Regions from separate parts of the Polaromonas sp. P1_G4 genome, predicted to be linked through region 2. Evidence: riboswitches for the same ligand, from Rfam matches in the RefSeq annotation. Region 2 holds a riboswitch; the other holds the start of a gene.
The links. A riboswitch is a leader RNA that binds a small molecule or an ion and turns the genes downstream of it on or off. The one in region 2 is predicted to bind glycine.
Positions count from the first base shown of each region.

Region 1: it holds a riboswitch for glycine, as region 2 does, so the genes downstream of both, AC1D1X_RS09525 (D-amino acid dehydrogenase) here and gcvT (glycine cleavage system aminomethyltransferase GcvT) in region 2, are expected to answer to the same signal.

Region 1 covers NZ_JBFUCA010000146.1:4,172-12,621, reverse strand. The annotation lists gene AC1D1X_RS09530 (GrpB family protein) at 100-636, shown strand; glycine riboswitch at 833-954, shown strand; gene AC1D1X_RS09525 (D-amino acid dehydrogenase) at 1,065-2,378, shown strand; gene AC1D1X_RS09520 (OmpW/AlkL family protein) at 2,444-3,043, opposite strand; gene AC1D1X_RS09515 (hypothetical protein) at 3,148-3,279, opposite strand; gene AC1D1X_RS09510 (DUF1737 domain-containing protein) at 3,317-3,523, shown strand; gene AC1D1X_RS09505 (hypothetical protein) at 3,523-4,107, shown strand; gene phnD (phosphate/phosphite/phosphonate ABC transporter substrate-binding protein) at 4,264-5,229, shown strand; gene AC1D1X_RS09495 (response regulator) at 5,548-7,953, opposite strand; gene AC1D1X_RS09490 (sensor histidine kinase) at 7,950-8,450, opposite strand, start outside.
Region 2 covers NZ_JBFUCA010000072.1:3,500-10,962, forward strand. The annotation lists gene gcvT (glycine cleavage system aminomethyltransferase GcvT) at 42-1,202, opposite strand; glycine riboswitch at 1,258-1,361, opposite strand; glycine riboswitch at 1,383-1,498, opposite strand; gene AC1D1X_RS05800 (hypothetical protein) at 1,526-2,095, opposite strand; gene AC1D1X_RS05805 (TRAP transporter large permease) at 2,168-3,445, opposite strand; gene AC1D1X_RS05810 (TRAP transporter small permease) at 3,585-4,079, opposite strand; gene AC1D1X_RS05815 (TRAP transporter substrate-binding protein) at 4,191-5,162, opposite strand; gene denD (D-erythronate dehydrogenase) at 5,255-6,280, opposite strand; gene AC1D1X_RS05825 (acyltransferase family protein) at 6,589-7,463, opposite strand, start outside.

The sequences.
Region 1 (8,450 bases), on a different contig from region 2:
TTATGCTTAAAACCGCCTTAAAAATGACCCCGCAAAGGATTCTGGCGTGTCGCACAGCGTTTTTTGCCCCTGCACAACAACCTGCCAGCCGTCACGCGCATGACTGACCAGGAATCGCTGCTTGCCGCTATCCACGAGGAAGTGGTCTTGCAGGCCTACAACCCGGCCTGGCCCCAGCAGTTTGTGGCTGAGCGGGACCGCCTGCTTGCGCTCTCCCCCCAGCTGCCGGCCCGCCTGATCGACATCCAGCACATCGGCAGCACGGCCGTGCCCGGCCTGGCGGCCAAACCGGTGATTGACATGCTGGCCGGTGTGGAATCAATCGCGGCGGCTGAAGCGCTTCTGGCGCCGCTGTGCGCCAACGGCTACACGACCTCCGCTGAATTCAATGCCTCGCTGTCTGACCGCAAATGGCTGATGCGCTGGGCAGAGGGGCGGCGCACGCATCACCTGCACCTGGTGGTGCACGGCGGCGAGGTGTGGGCGCAGCGCCTGCGTTTTCGCGACGCCCTGCGTTCGGACCCGGCGCTGGCGGCGCGCTATGCCGCGCTCAAGGCGGAACTGGCGGCCAGGCACCCGGGTGACCGCGAGGCCTATACCGATGCCAAAGCCGCGTTTGTGAACGCGGCCAGCTAAGGCTGAGCCGCCCTGCTTCCTACTATTAAGCCGCTGAATCAACCCGCTAGACCTGTACTGAACGCCCTATTCACGCTTGGCAAAACAGGCTTCGGTGGTAAATTCAAACCCGTTCAAGCAGGAGAGCGCTGCCCCACAAGGCAGCCACCGAAGGCGCAAACTTCCATAATCGCTCAGGTCCCGTACTGCCCGGAACACACAGCCGTCTGGAGAGACGCCGCACGCAAGGTGCAGCGCACCGAAGGAGCAAAGCCGAAGCTTGTCATCGACATCAAAGCAGCGGCTGAATCTCTCAGGTAACAAGGACAGTGGAAGCGGCCGCAAGCATGTGATGGCTTGGCGGTTGCCACGTTTCTTTTTGATTCAAGCACCCCAAGGCATTGCACTTGCGCAACTGCAATGTTCTGCTTGAATGAAAAGGAATCGTCATGAAAGTCATGGTTTTGGGAGCTGGTGTCACGGGTATCACCACGGCCTGGTATTTGGCGCAACGCGGCCATGAAGTAACGGTGGTGGAGCGCCGCAACGCGGCCGCGATGGAAACCAGTTTTGCCAACGGCGGGCAAATATCGGTGAGCCATGCGGAACCCTGGGCCAACCCGGGCGCGCCGCTCAAGGTCTTGCAATGGCTGGCGCGTGAAGATGCGCCTCTGCTCTTCAGGCTGCGCGCCGATGTGAACCAGTGGCTGTGGGGGCTGGAGTTTTTGCGCAACTGCACGCCCGCGCGTACGGCACAAAACATCAAGCAGATCGTGAACCTGGGCATGTACAGCCGCGGCGCGCTGCAAAAACTGCGCGCCGAGCTGGGCCTGCTGTACAACGCGCAGACCAAGGGCATCCTGCACTTCTATACCAGCCAGGCCGAGTACGACGCGGCGCAGGAGCCCGCACGCATCATGCGCGAGCACGGCTGCGAGCTCGACATGAAGACGGCCGACGAATGTGTGGCGATTGAGCCCGCACTGGCGCAATGCCGCGGCAGCATCGTGGGCGGCAGCATGACACCCAGCGATGAATCGGGTGACGCCCGCGCTTTTACCGCCGCGCTGGCTGCGCGTTGCGAGCAGGCCGGTGTGAAATTTTTGTACAACACCACGGTGCTGGGCCTGGACGCCGCGCAGGGGCAGCTCAATGGCGTGCAGGTGGCGATGGGCAGCGGCGAGGCCGGCGGCAAGGTCGAGATGCTGAAAGCCGATGCGTATGTGATGTGCCTGGGCGCCTTCAGCGCGCAGTGGGCCAAGGTGCTGGGGCAAAGCCTGCGCATCTACCCGGCCAAGGGTTACTCGGTCACGCTGCCAGTGATCAACGAAGCCGCTTCCTATCAGGTCAGCCTGACGGATGACGAATACAAGCTGGTGTTCTCGCGCTTTGGCAACCGCTTGCGCATTGCCGGCACGGCCGAGCTTAATGGCTACAACACCGAGCTGAACCTGGTGCGCTGCAACGCCATCGTGCGCCGTGTAAAACAACTCTTTCCCGACATGACGGACGGCGAAGGCGCGCAGTTCTGGACGGGCCTGCGGCCGGCCACACCGAGCAATGTGCCTTACATCGGCAAAAGCAAGGCCTCCAATGTCTTCCTCAACACGGGCCACGGCACGCTGGGCTGGACGCATGCCTGCGGCTCGGGCGCGGCGATTGCGGACATCGTGAGCGGGCGCGTGCCGGAAGTCGACTTTGCATTTACGGGGATGGCGGCGCCGGGGCGTGTGATGGCGTTGCCGGGGATGGCAAAGGCCTGAACCCGCGCCGCCGCAAGCGCCCGCGAGAAGAGACGCGCAAGTTTGGGCGTCTCACCCTTTTCTGCTCAAAACCGCCAGCCAAGCCCCACACCCAACAACATCGGGTCGGCCTTGAACGTGCCGATGTTGGCGCCGCCCGCGGACACGTCGGTGCGGATGTAGACCTTCTTCAGGTCGAAGTTCAGGGACAGCTGCTTGCCGAGGGGAATGTCCACGCCGACCTGCAGCGCCGGGCCCCAGCTGCTGCGTTTGATGTCCACGCCAGCCGGCAGGCTGACCGCACTGAAGCGGGTGTAGTTGACGCCCGCGCCGACATAGGGCTTGAAGGCGCCCGCACCCAGCGAGTCGAAGTGGTATTGCGCCATCAGCGTGGGCGGCAGGTGCTTGAAGCTGCCGATGGCGGTGCCGCGGGACGACAGCGTGTGCTTTTGCGGAACCGTCAGCACCAGCTCGACTGCGAAGTTGGGGTTGAGGAAATAGCTGATGTCGAACTCCGGCATCCACTTGTTGTTGATGGCCAGCCCGAGGCCGGTGCTGTCACCGTTGGCGCTGTCCAGGTGGACGGCGCGCGCTCGGACCAGCCAGGGGCCTTCAGCGGTTTGGGCAAAAGCGGCACCCGACAAAAGGGTGCAGAGGGCAGCGGCGGCAATGATTTGCTTTTTCATGGGTAAGTAACAGAAGAGACGGGAACATTCCCGTCATTGATTGGAGCCGTACGGCCCGTTGGGCGGCTTGATCTGGCGCAAATGCGGCCCAGCCGTCAACGCAATCAGCGCAAACCTTGCGGCAGCTCAAATAGGGGTAGCGCCTTCGGTGGCTGGCGGGCGCCCGGATCCTGCGTGTCGGCGCGCACTACCTCCGCGGTCACGACCAACAACACCTGCAGCATCTGCACGGACACGGTAATATCGCCCTCCGTTCATCAGCCGCTTGCCGCCATGACATCACCCGCCACCACGCCCCCCGACGGTCTTCCCACCTACAGGCTCCTTACCGGCCCGGATGACGCGAGCTTTTGCCGCCGGGTGAGTGAGGTGCTTGCCATGGGTTACGAGCTTTACGGCTCGCCGGCGGCGACCTTCAATGGCGAGAACGTGATCGTGGCGCAGGCGGTGCTGTGGCCTTCGCTGCGCAAGGCCGGCTGATGAGCCCTGCGCTGCCCCTGAACCCCGCAACGCTCCAGGCCATGGCGGATTTTCCGCGCCAGCTGGAGCAGTTCTACGACGCGATTCCTGAAAGCCACAAGCGCTGGACGCCGCCGTCGTGGGAAGGCATTCCGAGCGAAAACTTCACGGCCCTCGCGCAGATCTGCCACATCAGGGACATCGAGATTGACGGCTATCACGTGCGGTTTCAGCGCACCTTGTCAGAGGCCAGCCCCGTGCTGGAATCACTGGACGGCTACGTGCTGGAAAAGCAACGCGACTACGCGGCCGCTGATGCGCAAGAGGCCATCGCGGCGTTTCGGGCAGCGCGCACCCGGACGATGGCCATGCTGTCGGGCATCACGCCCGGGCAACTTGGCCGTACGGCACCTGGCCGGGCTGCAATGGCTGCTCGGCAAAATCGACGCCTCGCTCGCCGCTTGAGGCGTCCGCCGCCCCCCCCCCCCCGCCGCACAGCACGCGCGTATCCTGAGGCGCAGTATTCGCCGCCGCCCAGGCGCTTACAGGTTGCCAGCGCCATCTTTTCAATGAAAAAACAACAGCCTCTGACGCAGATACGCTGATTTATGTCACGAAGGTATTCATTCGAATGTAACAAAAAGTTCGTTTTGATGCACCGTCATGCACACTGATTGGGCTGGGAACGCGGTTTGTGCGGCCAAGGGCACACAAACCGGCATTCCTGCGTATCGGTTTCATAGACAACTGGAGTGATCAAGATGAAGTTTTATCTGCGCCATGCCGCAATATTGGCCAGCGCCGCTTGCGCCCTGGGTTCAGCAACAGCCCAGACCGACGAGGCAAAGCCTGCACGCAAGGCGAAAGCTGCGGCTGCTACCCCCGCGCCCGAAAAATATTCCGGCCCACGCGAAAAAATGGTCGTGGCCATGCCCAAGACCTATGGCAAGAGCGAAACCATGGCCTTGTGGGGCGACTACTTCAGCCACCTGTCACGCTGCGGAAACATCGACCTGCAAAACGCGCAAGGCGAATCGATGGACAAGACCAGCAACATCGACATCCTCGGTGAAAAAGAGCTGATTGAAGGTATCTCGGCCGGCAAGGTCCAGCTGGCACAGGTCAACCCCGGCCTGGCTGCGCAGTTGGTCACCGCCGGCCAGCCGGCGCCGTTTGGCGTTCCGGGCAACAAGGCCACGGGCCTGCGCAACTCCTACAAACTGATTCTGATCACCCGCATCGACAGCCCGTACAGGGAACCGAAGGACCTGATTGGCAAGAAAATCGCGCACACCACACCCACCTCCAACTCGGGCAACCTCGCGCCGCGCGCGCTGTTCCCGGCGCTGGGCCTGACGCCGGACAAGGACTACGAAGTCGTGTTCTCCAACGGCCACGAGCGCTCCGTCACGGGCGTGATGCATGGTTTTTATCCGGCCGCAGCTGTGGCCAGCGATTTGTACCAGCGCATGGTCGTCAAGGGTGACGTCAAGGGCTCGAGCATTCGCACGATCTGGGAAAGCCCGCCCTTCATGACGGAAACCTGGACCATGAGCAAGGACGTTTCGCCCGAACTGCAGGCACGCGTGAAGAAATGCTCGTTCAGCTACAGCTTCTCGCCCACACTGAAAAAGCAGCTGCCCGGCAACGACACATTCCTGCCCATCAACTTTGATCGCGATTTCGCGACGGTGATGCAGGTCTACCGCGCCAGTCAAAAGAAGTAAGGCCCCCACGGTCGCTCACTTCGTGTAGCTCCCTGCCCCCCGAGGGGGCCGCCCGCCTGCGGTCTGGCAAAGCCGAAAAATTGGTGCACCCCTATCGGGCTCACTGCGTGTAGCCCTTTTCCCCTTGCAGGGGACGGTGCCTGCGGCCCGGCAAAGCCGGTTCCACGGCATCCGCTGGCGTGAAGAGTCCAATGGCGTAACTAACAGGGGTATTCCACCAGCGGGGGCCGAGGGTCCGGCTTCGCCGGCCCCAGGCGCCGCCCCCTCGAGGGGGGAACAGGCTACACGCCAGTGAGCCTGGACGGGGGTGGATCTATTTCAGGCGCTTAGAGGTGGGTGAACCGTCCCCCACAGGCTTTCATCGAGCACCCGCTGCAGGGTGCGGATCAACTGCTCGTTGGAAGTGTGTGCCTTCACTAGTACCGCTTCTGCGCGCTGGCTTTGCTTCGGCTCCACATCGTGCGCAGAAAACACGACCACTGGCGGCACGATGTCCAGTGCTTCAATGGTGTCCAGCAGCCCCCAGCCCGAGCCGTCTTTCAACGTCAGGTCGAGCAGCACCAGGTCGTAGCGGCGGCGCGCAAGCTGGTCGCGTGCCTCGCGCAGCGTGGCGGCAAATTCGAAGGTGGCAAAGTCCTGGGCAATGGCGGCGGCAATGCGCTGTATGTCGAGGTCGTCCTCGACATGCAGAATGCGCGGCCGGCCTTCGGCCATGTTACCGATGGCACGGTGCAAACTGAGGATCAGGAGGTTCTCGTCGATGGGTTTTTCCAGCCATGTTGAAACCGCCAGCGGCTGGGTATTGAACTCGAGCTCGCCTTCTTCAGCATTTGCTGAAACCACCACGATCGGCAGGTCTTTCGTCGCCTCTTCGCGGCGCAGTGCCCGGATCAGGCTGATGCCGTCCTGGTCGGGCAGGTTCAGGTCGACCGTCATGGCAGCGTAGGGCATCAGCATGACTTGCTCCAGCGCCTGCCCTGCGCTGTGCACCATGTCCGAGTCAAAGCCGCCTTTATCAAGCATCAGGTTGATCAGGCGGGCAATGTCGGGATCGTCTTCGCAGACCAGGATGAGCGGCCTGGTCGCTGCGCCGGACCTGATGCTGGTCTGAATCGGCGCCGGCACCGCCTCGGGCAGCTCAAAGAAGAAAACAGTTCCGACGCCGGTTTCCGTCGTGAACCCGATTTGGCCGCCCATCCGCTCCACGATGGCACGCGAGATGTTCAGGCCCAGGCCCGTACCACCCATTTTTCGGGTGTCCGATGTGTCGGCTTGCGAGAATTTCTGAAAGATGCGCTTTCGGAACTCTTCGGGAATGCCGGGGCCGCTGTCGGCGACTTCCACCCGGACCCTGCCGCTCTTGCACAGCAGCCGGACTTCCACACGGGACTGGGCCGGCGCGAATTTCACCGCGTTGGACAACAGGTTGGTAATGACCTGGGTCAGCCTGTCGCTGTCGACGCTGACCCTTACCGCTTCTGCCGGGGCATCCAGAACCAGCTTGACGTTGTGCTGGCCTGCGAAGCCTTCGTTGGCCGTCAGGGCTTGCGTCAGCAAAGGTTGCAGTTCCATCTGCTGGAAGTCAAACCGCATTTTTCCGGATTCGATTTTTTCGCTGTCAAGAATGTCGTTGATCAACCTGATGAGCCGTTCGCAATTGTTGGTAGCGATGCCGACCAGGTTTTTGGCCATGGCCGGCAGCTCACCGGCCACGCCGCCGGCGATCAGGCCCAGTGAGCCGCGAATGGAGGTCAGCGGGGTGCGCAACTCATGACTGACGGTAGAGACAAACTCACTCTTCATGCGGTCAATGCGCTTGAGTTCGGTCACATCGGTGCCCAGCGAGAAGAAGCCGACAACCTTGCCTTCGTCCTCGTTTTCGCCGTAGCGTGGAAAGTACTGCATGACGTAGTCGCGCAGCTGGCCATCCGACGTGGCCTGCGTGCGGTCGTATTGCGCCGCGTAACCAGCGAGCGCCTCTTCAATCTTGCCCCGCTCTTTTTCGTGGAGCTCGTCGCCCATCAGCTCACGCATGGTCTTGCCGTGGATCTGGTCGTGCTTCAGGCCAAGAACTTCTTCGTAGGCAAGGTTATGGAACTGAAAGCGCTGTTCGGCGTCGATATAGGCAATCAAGGCGGGCACGCTGTCCGTGATCTGGCGCAGTTGTGATTCGCTGTCATGCAAGGCGCGGGTGCGCTCCTGCACGGCCTCCTCCAGGCCGCTCACCTGCGCTGCCGCCTGCTGCGCCAGCTCCCATTTGGTGGTCAGCATTCTTGCCAGCTGGCTGACTTCAACCGGATCAAATGGTTTTTTCAGAATCAGGAGGCGATCCCGGGCCTCCAGCCGCGCGAACACATCTTCCCAGGCGTGGTCGGAGTAGGCGGTGCAGATGACGATCTGTACCTTTGGATCAACGCGCCAGAGCCGTTCGATGGTCTCCACACCATCCCAGCCCGGCGGCATGCGCATGTCCACAAAGGCCATGGCATAGGGCCGCCCGGCCCGAACGGATGCCTCGACCTTGTCCAGACCCTCACGTCCCTGGTAGGCCGAGTCCAGCTCAAAGCCATCATCGGACACCGGTGCGGCGTCGCCAAACAACAGGGCTTCGGCATCGTCCAGGTCATGCGCAACCGGTCTGGACGCAAGAATTTTCCGGAAGTCTTCGTGGATGGACGGCATGTCGTCGATCAGCAAAATGCGCCGGTTCTGCAGTTGAGTCATGGCTGGCTCCTGTGTTTTTTCGCATCAGCCGGGCTTTCATCGGGCGAGTGTTGCCGCACAGGCGATGGTATGGTGAAGAAAAATGTGGCACCTTGCCCCACCGCCCCTTCGGCCCAGATACGACCGCCGTGACGGGAAATGATCCGGTGAGCGCTTGCCAGCCCGATTCCCATCCCTGCAAACTCACCCGGTGAATGCAGGCGCTGGAAGGTACCGAACAATTTGTCCGCGTACGTCATGTCAAACCCGACGCCGTTATCACGGACAAAATAAACTGTACTTTCGTTGTCGGGGTGCTGCGCCCCAACCCAGATCTCGGGGGCAGTGGCATGGACGGTGAACTTCCATGCATTGGAAATAAGGTTTTCCATTACCTGGCACAGCAACGCGGAGTCACCCACAGCGACAAGGTTGGGCGTTATGTGGACTTTCACATCCCGCGCGGTATTGCGTTTCTGGCAGTCACCGCGCACGCGCTCGGCTATTGCCGTGAGGTC
Region 2 (7,463 bases):
GGTTGAGTGGGGTGAATAAAACGGGGAGCTTGATCTGGTGCTTAACCGCGGTAGTAGCGGGCGGGAACGAAAGGCATGGCGACCACTTCCATGGGCACCGGCTTGCCGCGCACGATGGCGTTCACGCGTGTGCCTAGCGCAGCGAACTCAGGTTTGATGTAACCCATGGCGACGGGCTGGTTGATGGTGGGGCCCAACAAACCGCTGGTGACTTCGCCGATAGCCATGCCGTCGGTGCTTTGCAGTTCGGTGTGGTCGCGTACAGGAACGCGCTCCAGCGCCACCAGGCCGATACGCTTGCGGGTGAGTAGGGCGGGGTCTGCCAGTTGGGCCAGGATTTTGTCCGCACCCGGAAAGCCGCCGGCACGTGCGCCACCCGTGCGGCGGATCTTTTGCATGGCCCAGTTGAGGTTGGCCTCCACCGGCGTGGTGGTGGTGTCAATGTCGTTGCCATAGAGGCACAGGCCCGCTTCCAGCCGCAGCGAATTGCGCGCGCCCAGGCCGATGGGTTTGACTTCAGGTTGCGCGAGCAGCGCGCGTGCGAGTGCGTCAGCTTGCGAAGCAGGCACCGAGACTTCAAAGCCATCTTCACCGGTGTAGCCGCTGCGGGTGATGAAGCAGTCGCAGCCGGCCACGGTGAAGCGCCCGCCGGTCATGAACACCAGCTTTTCGACGCCTGGCGCCAGTCGCTGCAAGGCCGTGACGGCCTGCGGGCCCTGCAGTGCCATCAGAGCCATCTCGGGCATGGGGATGACTTCGCAGCGCGAACCGATTTTGGCCTGGATGTGCGCGATGTCGCCCGCCTTGCACGCACCGTTGACGATGACAAACAGGTCGCCGCCGTTCGCATAGTCACGGTTGAAGAACATCAGGTCGTCGATGATGCCGCCGTCGTCGTTCAACAGCAGGCCGTAGCGCTGCTTGCCGGCGGGCAGGTCGATCACATCAACGGGTATCAGGGATTCCAGCGCGACTGCGGCATCAGCACCCACCAGGCGTAGCTGGCCCATGTGGGACACGTCAAAAAGGCCGGCAGCCTGGCGTGTGTGGTGGTGTTCCGCCATCAGGCCCGCGGGGTACTGCACTGGCATCGAATAGCCCGCGAAAGGCACCATGCGCGCGCCAAGCTCCACATGCAGGTCATGCAGGGGCGTTTTCAACAAGGTTTCGGGGGCGGCGGAAGAGGTGGACGAATCGGACAAGGCATTCTCCAGGGGGCAAAMACGGTCATGGCAAGAACTTGTTCTCAATCCATGGGCTGCCCCTGCTGTCCACTTTACCTGAGAGATTCACCCGGCGATGCAGGCTTGCTCCTTCGGTGGGCTGCCCGTGAAAGGCGGCCTCTCTCCAGTAGGGAACGCCTTGCCGCGTGGTGCGCCGCAGGGCGGTTGCCAGTCCTTTTGCCTGAGCGTTCAGTGCTACTCAAGGGGGGTGCCCCCCRGGTGCTCGTGCGCCTTCGGCGGTTTTCGCGAGGAAAACTCTCTCCTGACACCGCTGAGTGTAACGGAAGCCGCTGTCGGCTCGATCAGGCGGCCTGGTGCTGCGGCAGCAGCATGGCGATGCGCTCGCTGATGGAGTCGGCGCGCTCGTGGCCCGCGATTTTTTCGATTTCCTCGATCATTTCGCGCGAGGCGCTGAGCATGGTCTCGCGGTCTTTGGCATTGCGCAGCGCTTCGCGAAAGCGCTCGGCCATCTCCGGGTTGCGCCGGGCGAACATGCGTTCGCAGATGTCGAACAGGAACATCCGGGTTGTGGCAAGCGAGCGCTTGCCTTCAAATTGATCGGCAGAGACCTGAATGGCCTGGGTGGTTTCGGGGCTGGGAAAGTTCTGTAACTGCGCCGGCGTGAGTGTTTGGGCGGGTGCAGGCGCAGGGTTTTTTGCCGGCGCGGACGTCTTGCCGGGATGGGCTTCCAGAAAGCCGTCGCGCAAAAGGCGCAGGGCAATGGCTTCGCCGTCGCCCTCAAACAGCGGGCGGAAGTCCTGGGCCGACTTGCTGCCGTCGGCCATCAGCAGCAGGGTGCGCTCGCGCTGGCCTAGCGTTCTCACGCCGGGCTTGAGCTCGGCACGGGCACGGTCGGTTTTGTGAAGCTGCATGGATTTCATCCTGAAATGAAACCCCGAGCATGGCTGCTGAAAATGACAGCCTCGTGAATCCTGTCCGAAAAGCTATTTTGCGTAGACGAGATCCCGCAGAGCCAGCGACAGCTGCGGGACGTAAGTGATCACCATCAGGCAAGCCAGTATCACCAATACAAACGGGAGCAGGTGGGTCACGATGCGGTCCAGCGATATCCTGGCGACGGTGCAGGCTGCAAACAGGTTCACGCCGAATGGCGGCGTGATCATGCCCAGCGCAAGGTTGACCACCATCACCAGCCCGAAGTGCACCGGGTCAATGCCGAAATGCACTGCCACTGGCGCCAGGATGGGCGCCAGCACGATGATGGCTGCGCTGGTTTCAATGAACATGCCGATGATGAATAGCGCCGCGTTGACGCCCAACAGGAAGAGGGCGGGCGACTGCAGCACGGCTTCCAGCCAGTGGCCTATGGCGTCCGGCACGCCGGCCCGGGTGATCAGGAAGGCGAACAACCCGGCATTGGCGATGATGAACATGATCACGGCACTGGAGAGCACCGATTTGCGCAGGATGACGTACAGGTCGGCCAGCTTGATCTCGCGGTAGATCACGATGCCCACGACCAGCGCATAAAACACCGCCACGGCAGAGGCTTCGGTCGGCGTGAAAATTCCGCCATAAATCCCGCCCAGAATAATCACCGGCATCAGCAATGCCCAGCCCGCCTGCCAGGTCGCCTTACCAAAGCTCAGGCGGCCGTCACCGTCCTGTTTGCCCCAGCCCTTCCAGCGGCAGTACAGGTGCACGAACAGCATCAATGCGCCGCCGATTAAAAGCCCCGGGCCGAAGCCGGCAATGAAGAGTTCGCCGATCGAGACCTCGGCGCTCACGCCATAAAGAATCATGGGGATGGACGGCGGAATAATCACGCCCAGTTCTGCGCTGGTGGCCTGCAGGGCCGCAGCGTAAGCGGTAGGGTAGCCGTGCTTGATGAGTGCCGGTATCAGGATGGCGCCTATGGCGAAAGTGGTGGCCACAGAGGAGCCGGACACTGCCGCAAAAATCATGCAAGTCAGCACGCAGGTCATGGGCAGACCGCCTTGCACGCCTCCCACAATGCTTTTGGCGAATTCGACCAGCCGGCGCGAGATGCCGCCGGTTTCCATCAGGTTGCCGGCCAGGATGAAGAAGGGAATGGCGGCCAGCGGAAACTTGTTGATCGAGGAGAACATCTCCTTGACTGAAATCAGCATGTTGGCGTTGGACGCCTGGATACCGAAGATGGACGCCAGGCCGATGGAAACGGCCACGGAAACGGTGAGTGCAAAGCACAGCACCATGGTCGAGATCATTACCGCGGTCATTCTTGGCCCCCACGGTCACTCACTTTGAGCCTGCGGCCGTTCCCTGCCCCTTGCACGGGGAAAGGGTCCGCCGGCCTGCGGCCCGGCAAAGCCGGTTCCGCGGCCCCTGCTTGAACGGGGTGAAATCCATCTTGGGTTTTCATTGTGCTGTCTCCAGTTCATTGCGCTGCGTGTCAATCAGGTTGCCGATGATGCCGATCACGCAGAACATGCCGCCGATCGGCATGGCCACATAACCCCAGAACATGGAAATGGATTCAAGGCCGGCCATGGACTGCACACGCCCGCGAAGGGAATAGTCCCAGCCCCACCAGACGATGACTGCGACGAGGGCCAGAGCGGCGATGCAGACCAGCCAGTCCAGCACCCGCTGGATGCGGGGTGGGCTCCAGCGGTAGAGCACATCCACGCTGACCATGGCGCCCTGGCGGAAAGCCATGGGAATTCCCATAAAGACCATCCAGATCAGGCTGAGGCGGATCAGAATTTCACTCCACTCTGCAGGCTGCTCGAAGACAAAACGCGTCAGGATCTGGAACACACCGAGCCCCGATGCGATGACCAGCATCACGCAGGCCACCAGCATGGAGAAGCCGGTGGTCCACCGTTCAAGTTGGAGAAAAGCTTGTTTCATGGATGCGCCGATACATGAGGAGAATTGAGAATTGCAATGAAAACGCCCGCAGACCAATGGCGGCGGGCGTAAGCAGCTACAAAAAAAGTAGCAAAATAGTTGCGGTACGGTTTACTTGTAGTTCCTGATCGCGTCGATGTTGGCTTTGCCGAACTGCTTTTCAAATTCAGCGTTGACCGGCGCCAGCGTTGCCACGAACTTCGCCTTGTCGACGTTTTCGATCACGGTCATGCCTTTGCTGCGCAGCTCGGCTACACCGTTGGCATCGTCCTGGTCCACGCGGGCCCGGTTCGCCTTGGTCGCTTCCTTGGCGGCATCAACGAAGGCTGTCTTGTCGGCAGCGCTGAGCTTGTCGAAGGCCGCTTTGTTCATCAAGAAAATGCAAGGTGAGTAAACGTGGCCGGTCAGTGAAAGGTGCTTTTGCACCTGGTCGAACTTGGCGGACATGATCACAGACAGGGGATTTTCCTGGCCGTCGACCGTGCCTTGCTGCAGCGCCGTGAATACTTCGGGAAAAGCCATGGGCGTGGTGATGATGCCCAGGCCTTTGTACGCAGCGATATGCACCGGATTTTCCATGGTGCGCATCTTCAGTCCCTTCAGGTCCTCCGGAACTTTCACGTCCCGCTTGCTGTTGGTCATGTGCCGAAAACCGTTTTCGGCCCAGGCCAGCGCCTTGAAGCCCTTGGCATCGAATTTGGTCAGGAGATTCTGGCCGATAGGGCCGTCCAGCACGGCGCGCGCGTGCGCCTTGTCCCGGAACAGGAAGGGAACGTCGAGGATCTTGGTCTCGGGGACAAAATTGGGTACGGGGCCGGTGGAGGAGAAGGCCAGCTCCTGGGTGCCCAGCTGCACGGCCTCGATGGATTCGCGTTCGCCGCCCAGGGCCCCGTTGTAGAAGGTCTGGACTTTGTAGCGGCCTGCTGTGCGTTTCTCGACTTCTTTGGCAAAAGTGTCGATGGCAATGCCCTGATGCGAATTCTGGGCCGTGGAAATGCTGATTTTCATGGTGGTCTGTGCATTTGCAGACGCCATGAATCCCGCTGCGAGCGTCATACCGATAATCAGTTTTGAAAGCTTCATGTTGTTTGTCTCCGTTGAGTGATCGGGCCGGGAATTTTGTGGACGACTGGGGCCGGTTCTGCATCAGGATTTTCCGACCATAAGCACACGCATTATTGCCGCGATGCATCTGCGGTCGTGCGCGGGTTTTCGCTTAAGTACGCCGCGATGATGCTTTCAAAATCACTGTCAGGCAGCAGGCCCAGCGACCGCGCGCGTGCTGCGTCGATATCGGCGGGCCAGTTGCCCACGATTCTTGCGATGACAGGGTCGTACACCCAGTCGATCAGTCCCGCCGCATCTTTGCCGGCCACCCGGGCCAACGCCTGCGCCATTTCACCGACCGTTGTCTTGAGGGCCGGCAGGTTGACGGCTGTGCGGGCGCCCCATTCGGTGTCGGTAGCCTCTGAAGCACGAATCAATCCCTCCACCGTACGTCCGGGCGACGCAAGAGCCACGGCCGTTTCGGGAGGAACAGGGCACTGTGCCCTCGTTCCCGCAAGGGGTTCCCGAATAATGCCGCTGAGAAAGCTCGATGCCGCACCGTTGGGTTTTCCGGGCCGCACGCTCACCGTCATCAGACGCACATTGCGCCCGCGTATGAAGCCCTTGCGCGCGTAATCAGCCACCAGTTGTTCACCGATAAATTTCTGGATGCCGTAGCTGTTCTGCGGTGTGGGCAGCGTTCTGTCATCGATGACCGCCGGGAGTGGTTGCTCGGGTGAATTGCCAAACACTGCAAGCGAACTGGCGAATACGACGGTGGGCGATGTATTCAGGGCACGGCACGCCTGCAGCAGCGCACGCGTAGCATCGACATTGCTGCGCATGCCAAGGTCGAAATCCGCTTCGCATTCACCGCTGACTGCCGCCGCCAGATGGAATATCAGCGTGTCTTTTTCTGTCACCACGAGTGCTTGCGGATGACCGTCTTCCAGCAGCCGGCTCAGATCGCCGGTGATGGTTCGAATGCGGTTGTCCGCGGCCAGCGCGGCCGGCGGCGCCACCCTGTCAACCAGTGTCACTGTCCGGATGGTTTGCGGTGCGCTGCCCGCAAGAGCCAATTGCCCCGCGTCCAGAAGTTGCCGGGCCAGCCTGGCCCCGAGAAATCCGGCGCCGCCGGTGATGACGATATTCATGGGTATGTTGTCTCTATCTTTTTGTTGGTTACTCGCCGGCATGCCCGCGCCGGTCCGATTGCCTGCGGTACGTGAGGCAGTTTAGTTCGAAAGAGGAGTCGTTCCATGCAGCCGCCAGATGGTGCTGATTTGGAAGATGCTCGGAGAAAAGTATCGTGCAACTCCGGCGGCACGGCTTCTGCTCCGACGTTCGAGCCGTTCAGGATTCGCCGCGGCGGCAGAGTCACTGATTGGGGCGCCAGGACGCCGCCAGTGATGAGCGGCTTGGCGCCCGAATGAAATGGGCCGCTGGCTCGAGCCCCGATCCTTCAGGCTGCTACCACGGGCTTCGGATTGGTTTTCGGCTTGCCCGGCACAGTTCCCAGCAGCCACAGATTCAGGCCTGCGTGCCGGCTGATAAGCAGCGCGGATACGACGGGGCCAGCAATCCCGGCGGCGAGTCCCAGCGTCATCAGGACATAGGTGTCCGTGATACCCAATTTCCTGAAGGCGATACGGCTCGCTGCCGTAAAAAAAACATGCAGCAGGTAAATCGCAAATGAGAAGGATCCAATGTAGGCCAGGGGCGCGAAACTCCAGCCACTCCGCAAAAGAAGAAAGGCGCTTGAGACGCCGAGCGCCAGTGCGGCCACAGAACTTCCCTGCTCGGAAAATTGCGGAAAAAGCATGGCCCCGGTAGCGGCGCAAATAAATACGGCCGCCGCCACAAGCCGGGCCGTTGGCGTCCCGATGTCAAATCGTTTGCAGGCAAGCCCGGCCAGGAAAAAAGGCAGAAGGTAAACAGCGCCGCGGGCGGCGAAATAGTTGGGTGGGCTGAAGTAGTCAAACAGCACCGCGCTGAGCGCCCAAGCCACTGCAAATCCGGTCGCAGTAGAAAGTGCGTTGAGGTGTTCCAGCAGCAGAACAACCAGGAAGACAATAAAAAGCGCTTCAAGAAACCAGAAGTGCCCCACGGGCTCAATGTGCAACAGCCACCACTGGTTGACCGATGAGTTGGCGCCTGGCGTGAAGGCCTGCACGACGGCAAAAATAGTTCCCACCGTAATCAGGGGGAGCAGCAGCCGCCGGACCTTGCCTTTAATGAATTCAGCAGCATTGCCTTCAGAGGGGCGAAATGCAGACACATAGCCTGAGATGAAAGAGAAGAGCGGCATGCGGATATAGGCCAGCCCTTCATTGAACA